One region of the Streptomyces capparidis genome, then DNA from elsewhere that is predicted to be linked to it. Evidence: riboswitches for the same ligand, from Rfam matches in the RefSeq annotation. Region 1 holds a riboswitch; the other holds the start of a gene.
What was found. Region 1 has a riboswitch for glycine ahead of gcvT (glycine cleavage system aminomethyltransferase GcvT). Riboswitches for the same ligand answer to the same signal wherever they lie in the genome.

Region 1 (4,404 bases):
CCTGCTGGCCGGGGAACACCGCCGAGTTGATCTTCTTGGCGTGCTCGGCCCGGGACAGGATGACGCCGCCGCGCGGACCGCCGAGCGTCTTGTGCGTGGTGGTGGTCACCACGTCGGCGTGGGGGACGGGGGAGGGGTGCAGGCCCGCCGCCACCAGGCCGGCGAAGTGGGCCATGTCCACCATCAGGTAGGCGCCGACCTCGTCCGCTATCCGGCGGAACGCGGCGAAGTCCAACTGCCGCGGGTAGGCCGACCAGCCCGCGACGATCAGCTTCGGCCGGTGCTCCTTGGCCAGCCGCTCGACTTCCTCCATGTCCACCAGGTGGGACTGCTCGTCCACGTGGTAGGCCACGACGTTGTAGAGCTTGCCGGAGAAGTTGATCCGCATGCCGTGGGTCAGGTGCCCGCCGTGCGCCAGGTCCAGGCCGAGGATGGTGTCGCCCGGGTCGAGCAGCGCGAACATGGCGGCGGCGTTGGCCTGGGCGCCGGAGTGCGGCTGGACGTTGGCGGCGTCCGCGCCGAACAGCTCCTTGACCCGGTCGATGGCGAGCCGCTCGACGACGTCGACGTGCTCGCAGCCGCCGTAGTAGCGGCGGCCCGGGTAGCCCTCGGCGTACTTGTTGGTGAGCACCGAGCCCTGTGCCTGGAGGACGGAGAGCGGGGCGAAGTTCTCCGAGGCGATCATCTCGAGGGTGGACTGCTGGCGGTGCAGCTCGGCGTCCACCGCGGCGGCGACATCGGGGTCGAAGTCGTGGAGGGGGCGGTTCAGTACCGTCATGGGTTTCTCGAATCTCCGCGTGGGTCCCGGCGGCGCCCGCGGCCGTCGCGCGTGGCCGCGGCGCTTCCGGGGACGGGTGGGCCCGTGGGGACGGGGCGTGGTCGGTCGGCGGGCGCTGCCGCCGGGCGCGGGCTCAGCCGGCGGTGAACTCCTGGTACCCGGCGGCGTCCATCAGGTCGTCCGCCTCGCCGGACACCCGGATGCGGAAGAGCCAGCCGTCCCCGTAGGGGGAGGAGTTGACCAGCGACGGGTCGTCCACGACGTCCTGGTTGACCTCGGTGACCTCGCCGCCCACCGGGGAGTACAGGTCGCTGACGGACTTGGTGGACTCCAGCTCGCCGCAGGTGTCGCCCGCGGCGACGGTGGTGCCGGGCTGCGGGAGCTCGACGTAGACCACGTCGCCGAGCGCGTTCGCGGCGTGCTCGGTGATGCCCACGGTGGCGACGCCGTCCACGGCCTCGGACAGCCACTCGTGTTCCTTGCTGTAACGCAGGTTCTCGGGGGTGCTCATGGTGGGATTCTCCCGGATGGGCGTGGGTGGAGAAGGACGGTGGGGTGCCCCGGTGGTGGTGAAGGGGCAGGTGGGGCTGGCGGGACCGGACGCTCGTGGCGCCGCGCCGCCGGGCGCGCCTGGGCCCGGCCGGTGCGGGTGCGCCCCGGCGGGCCGCGGCGGCGGGCTCGCGGCAGGGGTCAGCGGGCGCGCTTGTAGAAGGGGAGGGCGACGACCTCGTGCGGCTCGCGCCCGCCGCGGATGTCCACGGCCACCCGGGTGCCGGGGGCGGCGTGGCCCGCGTCCACGTAGGCCATCGCGATGGGGCGGCCCAGGGTCGGGGACGGGGCGCCGGAGGTGACCCGGCCGATCACGGAGCCGTCCTCGGCCAGCGCGGCGAAGCCCGCCCGGGGGATCCGGCGGCCCTCCGCGACCAGGCCGACCAGGGTCCGCGGCGGCGTCCGGCGGGCCGCCTCCGCGGCCTTCGCCAGGGCCTCCCGGCCGACGAACGCGCCGCCGTTGGTGGTCTTGTCGAAGCGCACCACCCGGCCGAGCCCGGCGTCGAACGGGGTGGTCTCCTCGCTCAGCTCGTGCCCGTACAGCGGCATGCCCGCCTCAAGGCGCAGCGTGTCCCGGCAGGACAGGCCCGCGGGCACCAGGCCGTCCTCGGCGCCCGCGGCGGTGAGCGCCTCCCACAGCGCCTCGGCCGCCTCCGGGGCGACGAACAGCTCGAAGCCGTCCTCGCCGGTGTACCCGGTGCGGGCGATCAGCGCCTCGGTACCGGCGACGGTGCCCGGCAGGCCGGCGTAGTACTTCAGGCCCGCCAGGTCGGCGTCGGTGAGGCGGGCCAGGATCGCGGCGGCGCGCGGGCCCTGGAGGGCGACCAGCGCGTAGGCGTCCCGGTCGTCGCGGACCTCGGCGTCGAAGCCCTCGGCGCGGGCCCGCAGCTCGCCCAGCACCCGCTCGGCGTTGGCGGCGTTCGCCACCACGAGGAACCGCCGATCACCCGTGCGGTAGACGATCAGGTCGTCCAGGATGCCGCCGTCCGGGGCGCAGATCATGGTGTAGCGGGCCCGCCCGACCGCCAGCGCGGAGACGAAGCCCACCAGCGCGTGGTCCAGCGCCTCGCCCGCCGCGGGGCCGGTCACGGTGATCTCGCCCATGTGGGAGAGGTCGAACAGGCCGGCGCTGCCGCGCACCGCCAGGTGCTCCTCGCGCTCGCTGCCGTAGCGCAGCGGCATGTCCCAGCCCGCGAAGGGGGCCATGGTGGCGCCCAGGCGGCGGTGGACCGCGTCGAGGGGCGTGCGGCGGACGGCGTCGGCGGCCGGGGCGGCGTCGGCCGCCGGCCGGGGCTCGCCCTGGCTGTGGCTCTGGTTCGTCATCGAGGCTCCAGGCTCCGGGAGGAGGCGGGTGGGGGAGGGGTCGCGAAGATCTCCTCCCCAATCTGTCATCGGAACCTGAGAGGTTCGCCTGAGCGCCCTTGGAACGCCCCGGCTTGCACCGTGGGTGGGACCGGCGCCCCTGCCGGGACGCGGTCCGCTTTTCAGATCTGCCTCGCCCGCGCGGTAGCTGTGCCTGAGAGATTCCGGGGAGGAGTTGCTCCTTCGGCGCCCCGTCGCGGGCCCGCGCTCACGCGCGCCCGGCGGGGACTCTCCCGCGCGGCCTCGAACGGCCGTTTTGGAATTGTCCGGATCATCATCGCACGGCTCACAGGCGGCTGACAGGGGTCCCCATTACCCTTTCTTGAACGACCGGGCAACGACCCGGGGAAAGGCGGTTCGCCGGTGCGGTGGCGGAACGGGGACGTGACGGCGGCATGCCCGCCTTCGGGCGCGGCGCCACCCGGGCGGCGCGGCGGTGCGGCCGCGCGGGTGACGAGGCCGGGCCGGCCGCTCGATCTGCGCCGCGGCCGAGGCGGCCCGGCGGTGCGCAGCCTGCGCTACCCGGCGGGTGACCTGGTGGTCGTCTCGGGGCTGCCCGGCAGCGGCAAGAGCACGCTGATGAGGCGGGCCGTGGGGCGTGGCCCCGGCGCGGCGCGGTGCGTGGACTCCCAGGACGTGCGGGAGCGCTTCGAGCGGCGGATGCCGCACTGGCTGCCGTACGCGGTGTACCGGCCGGTGGTGCGGATCGCACATTACTACGGATTGCTGCGGGCGGTGCGTACGGGGCGGAGCCTGGTCGTCCACGACTGCGGCTCGCTGGTGTGGGTGCGCCGCTGGCTGGCCCGCGCGGCGCGGCGGCGGGGCCGCGGCATGCACCTGCTGGTGCTCGACGTCCCGCCCGAGGTCGCCGCGGACGGGCAGCGGACACGGGGGCGGCGGGTGTCCGGATACGCCTTCGCCCGGCACCGCAGGGCGGCCCGGCGGCTGGTCGCGGCGGCGGAGCAGGCGGTGGCGGACGGGGCGGCGGCGCGGCTGCCGCGGGGCTGCGTCTCGGTGGTGCTGCTGGACCGGGCCGCGGTGGGGGAGCTCCGGGAGATCGTGTTCGGGGACTGAGCGGCGGGGCGGTGCCGGGCGCGGCGGGGACCTGGCAAGATTCGGGGGCAGGTGCCAGTTGACATGACCGCCCCGGCGGGGGCGGAGCGGCGGAGACGGTGAGTGGCGCGATGAGCATCCCGGCACAGGAGAGCGGCTACCCGGCGGCCGGGTTCCCCTGCAACGAGCTGGAGCAGGTGCTGGCCGCCTCGCTCGGCCGGCCCGAGGCCACGGCCCGGCTGCTGGAGGTGCTGTCCCGCTCCCCGGTGTGGATCCCGCTGCCGTCGGGCGGCGGCCCGGACAGCCGGGACCTGGACCTGCCCACCATGGACCTCGGCGGCGTGCCCTACGTCCCCGTCTTCAGCTCCGAGGAGCAGTTGCGCCGCGCCGCGGGCGGGATGTCCTTCGCGGTCGCGCCCTGCCACGAGTTCGCGCGCGGCCTGCCGCCCCAGGTCGGGGTGGCCGTCAACCCCGACGGCGCGGTGGGCGTGCCCGTGCCGCCGGAGGCCGTCGTCGAGCTGTGCCGGGGCCCGGCCGTGGACCCGCGGACCGCGGCGAGCGGGCCGACCGGGCACGAGGAGGCGGGGGCGGCCCGCCCCGGGGCCCGGGTGCGGCTGTGGGAGCCGGACCTGGTGGACGAGCCGGTGGACTTCCTGGCCACG
Region 2 (4,404 bases), on a different contig from region 1:
CTGCTCGGCAGGGCGCACGGGGCCGGCCTGTACTCGATGGCGGTGGGGCACGACGACCGTCCGGTGGTCGCCGAGCGGGAGGCGAAGTCGGTGTCCGTGGAGGACACCTTCGACGAGGACCTGGCCGACCGCGACCGGGTGCGGCACGAGATCGACCGCCTCGCCGAGCGGTGCGTGCGCAGGCTGCGGGACTCCGGCCGGTCGGGGCGGACCGTGGTGGTCAAGGTGCGGCGCTTCGACTTCTCCACCCTCACCAGGTCCGAGACGCTGCGCGCCCCGACGGACGACCCGGCGGTGGTGCTCGAGGTGGCCAGGCGCCTGGTGGACTCGGTGGACACCACCGGCGGGGTGCGGCTGCTCGGCGTGGGGGTGAGCGGTCTGGCGGACTTCACCCAGGAGGACCTGTTCGCGCAGGTGGCGGGGGAGGCCGCGGCGTCGGCCGGGCCCGGGGCCCCCGGGGAGGCGGAGGGCGGGGCCGGGCCGTCCGGCGCGGTGGCGGCGGTGGCGTCCGCCCCGGCCGGACCCCTCGCGGCGGTGCGCGGGGCGCCGGAGCGACGGTGGCTGCCGGGGCAGGACGTGCGGCACGCGGAGCTCGGGCCGGGGTGGGTGCAGGGCAGCGGCGTGGGCCGGGTGACCGTCCGGTTCGAGACGCCGTGGTCGGCGCCGGGACGGGTGCGGACCTTCCCGGTGGACGACCCGCAACTGGCGCCGGGCGAGCCGCTGCCGCTGCGGGGCGGAGGCGGGGAGGGAGCGGGGGAGGAGGAGGGGGACGCGGAGGGTCAGTGACGTGCGGGGGCGGTCACTCGACGTCCCCGGCCAGTTCGCCCTCGCGGGCGCACTCGGACGGCTCCGCGTCGACGTCCAGGTGGTAGTGGCGGTAGAGCTGGAGCTCCTGCTCGGGCGAGAGGTGGCGGCCCACGCCGAAGTCGGGGGCGCACCGGATCAGCGCCTTGTCGTAGGGGACGCGCAGGTTTCCGCCGACGACGACGCTGGGCTCCAGGGGGACGAAGGCGTCCCGGCCGAACAGGCCGGTGCGCACGGCCGCCCACTCGGGCTCGCCCGTGGCGTCGTCCAGGTACACCTCGTCAACGGTGCCGATCTTGGCGCCGTTGCGGTCGAACGCCTTGCGGCCGATCAGGTCACGCGGATCGATGTCGGTCTGCACGGTGGTCCTCCAGCGGTTCGCGGGGCGCGGACGGCCCCGCGGTAATCCCACCAAAAGGCACAAAACGTCCGGTGTCGAGTCGAGGCGGCCGAAGGGATCCCTCGAGTACGGCGCTGATAGGGTTGAAGTGGCTGTTGACGTCGCGCGGGAGAGTCCTTCGCTCCTGGGGCACCCGTCCCTGGGGCAAGGCGCCGAAGGAGCAAATCCTCCCCGGAATCTCTCAGGCATCCGTACCGCGCGGTCGAGGTCACTCTGGAAAGCAGGGCGGGCGACGGGCGCGTGCACCGGACCCCTCCCTCACCGACGGTGCAAGCCGGGTCCCCCGCGGGGAGCCCGGTGAAGCTCTCAGGTCGTGACGCCCGCGTCGCGCTGACAGAGGGGGAGGCCGCCGGGCACACGCCGTTGTGTTGCCCCTCACAGGTCGCACGACCAGGAGGCCTCCGCAGATGACTGCCACCCCGAGCAGCGGACCCGACAGGCGGTCCCTCGCCGACCTCGAGCGCGGCACGCCCTTCGAACGGCGCCACATCGGGCCCGACGACGCCGACCGCGCCAAGATGCTGGCCCACGTCGGCTACGGCTCGCTGGACGAGCTGACCGCCGCCGCGGTGCCCGCCGCCATCCGGTCCGCCGAGTCGCTCGCCCTGCCGCAGGCCCGCACCGAGGCCGAGGTCCTGGCCGAGCTGCGTGAGCTCGCCGACCGCAACCAGGTCCTGCACTCCATGATCGGCCTGGGCTACCACGGCACCTTCACCCCGCCGGTCATCCTGCGCAACGTGCTGGAGAACCCGGCCTGGTACACCGCCTACACCCCCTACCAGCCGGAGATATCGCAGGGCCGGCTCGAGGCGCTGCTGAACTTCCAGACGATGGTGGCCGACCTGACCGGCCTGCCCACCGCCGGGGCGTCCCTGCTGGACGAGGGCACCGCGGCCGCCGAGGCCATGGCGCTGGCCCGCCGCGTGTGCCGGGTCAAGGCGCCCTCCGCGGACAGCCAGGGCCTGTTCCTGGTGGACGCCGACTGCCTGCCGCAGACCATCGCCGTGGTGCGCACCCGCGCCGAACCGCAGGGCATCGAGGTGCTCGTCGCCGACCTGTCGGACGGCCTGCCCGACGGGCTCGCCGAGCGCGGCCTGTTCGGCGTGCTGCTCCAGTACCCGGGCGCCTCGGGCGCCGTGCGGGACCCGGCGCCCGTCGTCGAGCGGGCGCACGAGCTCGGCGCCGTCGTCACGGTGGCCGCCGACCTGCTGGCGCTGACCCTGCTGAAGTCCCCCGGCGAGCTCGGCGCGGACATCGCGGTCGGCTCCAGCCAGCGCTTCGGCGTGCCCATGGGCTTCGGCGGGCCGCACGCGGGCTACATGGCGGTGAAGGAGGCGTTCGCCCGCAGTCTGCCGGGGCGCCTGGTCGGCGTGTCCGTGGACGCCGACGGCGACCGCGCCTACCGGCTCGCGCTCCAGACCCGCGAGCAGCACATCCGCCGGGAGAAGGCCACCAGCAACATCTGCACCGCCCAGGTGCTGCTCGCCGTCATGGCCGGGATGTACGCGGTGTACCACGGGCCCGACGGGCTGCGCGCCATCGCCCGGCGCGTCCACCGCTACGCCGCCGTCCTCGCCGCCGGCCTGCGCGCGGGCGGCGTGGAGGTGGTGCACGAGGCGTTCTTCGACACGGTGACCGCGCGGGTGCCCGGCCGGGCCGCGGACGTCGTGGCCGCGGCCCGGGCCGCCGGGGTCAACCTGCGGCAGGTGGACGCCGACCTGGTCGGCATCGCCTGCGACGAGACCACCGGCCGCGCCCAGCTCGCCGCCGTGTGGCGCGCCTTCGGCACGGCCGGCGACGCCGGGGCGCCGGACGTGGACGCGCTGGACGAGGCGACCGCCGACGCCCTGCCGGACGGCCTGCTGCGCCAGGGCGAGGTGCTCACCCACCCGGTGTTCCACCGCCACCGCTCCGAGACGGCGATGCTCCGCTACCTGCGCCGCCTCGCCGACCGCGACTACGCGCTCGACCGCGGCATGATCCCGCTCGGCTCGTGCACGATGAAGCTGAACGCCACCGCCGAGATGGAGCCGATCACCTGGCCGGAGTTCGGCGCGCTGCACCCGTTCGCCCCCGCCGAGCAGGCCGAGGGTTATCTGACGCTGATCCGCGAGCTGGAGGACCGGCTGGCGGAGGTCACCGGCTACGACCGGGTCAGCCTCCAGCCCAACGCCGGGTCGCAGGGCGAGTTCGCCGGGCTGCTCGCCGTGCGCGCCTACCACCGGGCGAACGGTGAGGCGCAGCGCACCGTCTGCCTGATCCCGTCCTCCGCCCACGGCACCAACGCGGCCAGCGCCGCCATGGCGGGCCTGAAGGTCGTGGTGGTGAAGACCAGCGACGACGGGGACGTGGACCTGGCCGACCTGCACGCCAAGATCGACGCGCACCGGGACACCCTGGCCGTGCTGATGGTCACCTACCCCTCCACGCACGGCGTGTTCGAGGAGCACATCGCCGACGTGTGCGCGGCCGTGCACGAGGCCGGCGGGCAGGTGTACGTGGACGGCGCCAACCTCAACGCCCTGGTGGGGCTGGCCCGTCCGGGGAAGTTCGGGGCGGACGTGTCGCACCTGAACCTGCACAAGACCTTCTGCATCCCGCACGGCGGCGGCGGCCCCGGCGTCGGCCCGGTCGCGGTGCGCGCCCATCTGGCGCCGTACCTGCCGAACCACCCGCTCCAGCCCGCCGCGGGTCCGGAGACGGGCGTAGGGCCGATCTCCGCCGCGCCGTGGGGCTCGGCGGGCATCCTGCCGATCTCCTGGGCGTATCTGCGGCTGATGGGCGCTGAGGGGCTGAAGCGGGCCACCCAGGTGGCGGTGCTCAGCGCGAACTACGTCGCCAAGCGGCTCGCGCCCTACTACCCCGTGCTCTACACCGGCCCCGGCGGCCTGGTGGCGCACGAGTGCATCGTGGACCTGCGCCCGCTGACCAAGGCGACCGGCGTGACCGTGGACGACGTGGCCAAGCGGCTCATCGACCACGGGTTCCACGCGCCGACGATGTCGTTCCCGGTGGCCGGAACCCTGATGATCGAGCCCACCGAGAGCGAGGACCTGGCCGAACTCGACCGGTTCTGCGAGGCCATGATCGCCATCCGCGGGGAGATCGACCGGGTGGCGGCGGGCGAGTTCCCCGTGGAGGACTCACCGCTGCGCGGCGCGCCCCACACCGCCGCGGTGCTGGCCGGGGAGTGGGCGCGG

Region 2: it holds a riboswitch for glycine, as region 1 does, so the genes downstream of both, gcvP (aminomethyl-transferring glycine dehydrogenase) here and gcvT (glycine cleavage system aminomethyltransferase GcvT) in region 1, are expected to answer to the same signal.

Annotation. Positions count from the first base shown of each region.
Region 1 is NZ_BAAGTD010000038.1:47,703-52,106, reverse strand. Features, by position in the region: gene glyA (serine hydroxymethyltransferase) at 1-778, opposite strand, end outside; gene gcvH (glycine cleavage system protein GcvH) at 912-1,289, opposite strand; gene gcvT (glycine cleavage system aminomethyltransferase GcvT) at 1,469-2,533, opposite strand; glycine riboswitch at 2,703-2,821, opposite strand; glycine riboswitch at 2,822-2,935, opposite strand; gene ACYVO2_RS26410 (AAA family ATPase) at 3,053-3,763, shown strand; gene ACYVO2_RS26405 (enhanced serine sensitivity protein SseB) at 3,874-4,404, shown strand, end outside.
Region 2 is NZ_BAAGTD010000057.1:10,801-15,204, forward strand. Features, by position in the region: gene ACYVO2_RS32040 (DNA polymerase IV) at 1-786, shown strand, start outside; gene ACYVO2_RS32045 (PRC-barrel domain-containing protein) at 800-1,165, opposite strand; glycine riboswitch at 1,301-1,411, shown strand; gene gcvP (aminomethyl-transferring glycine dehydrogenase) at 1,612-4,404, shown strand, end outside.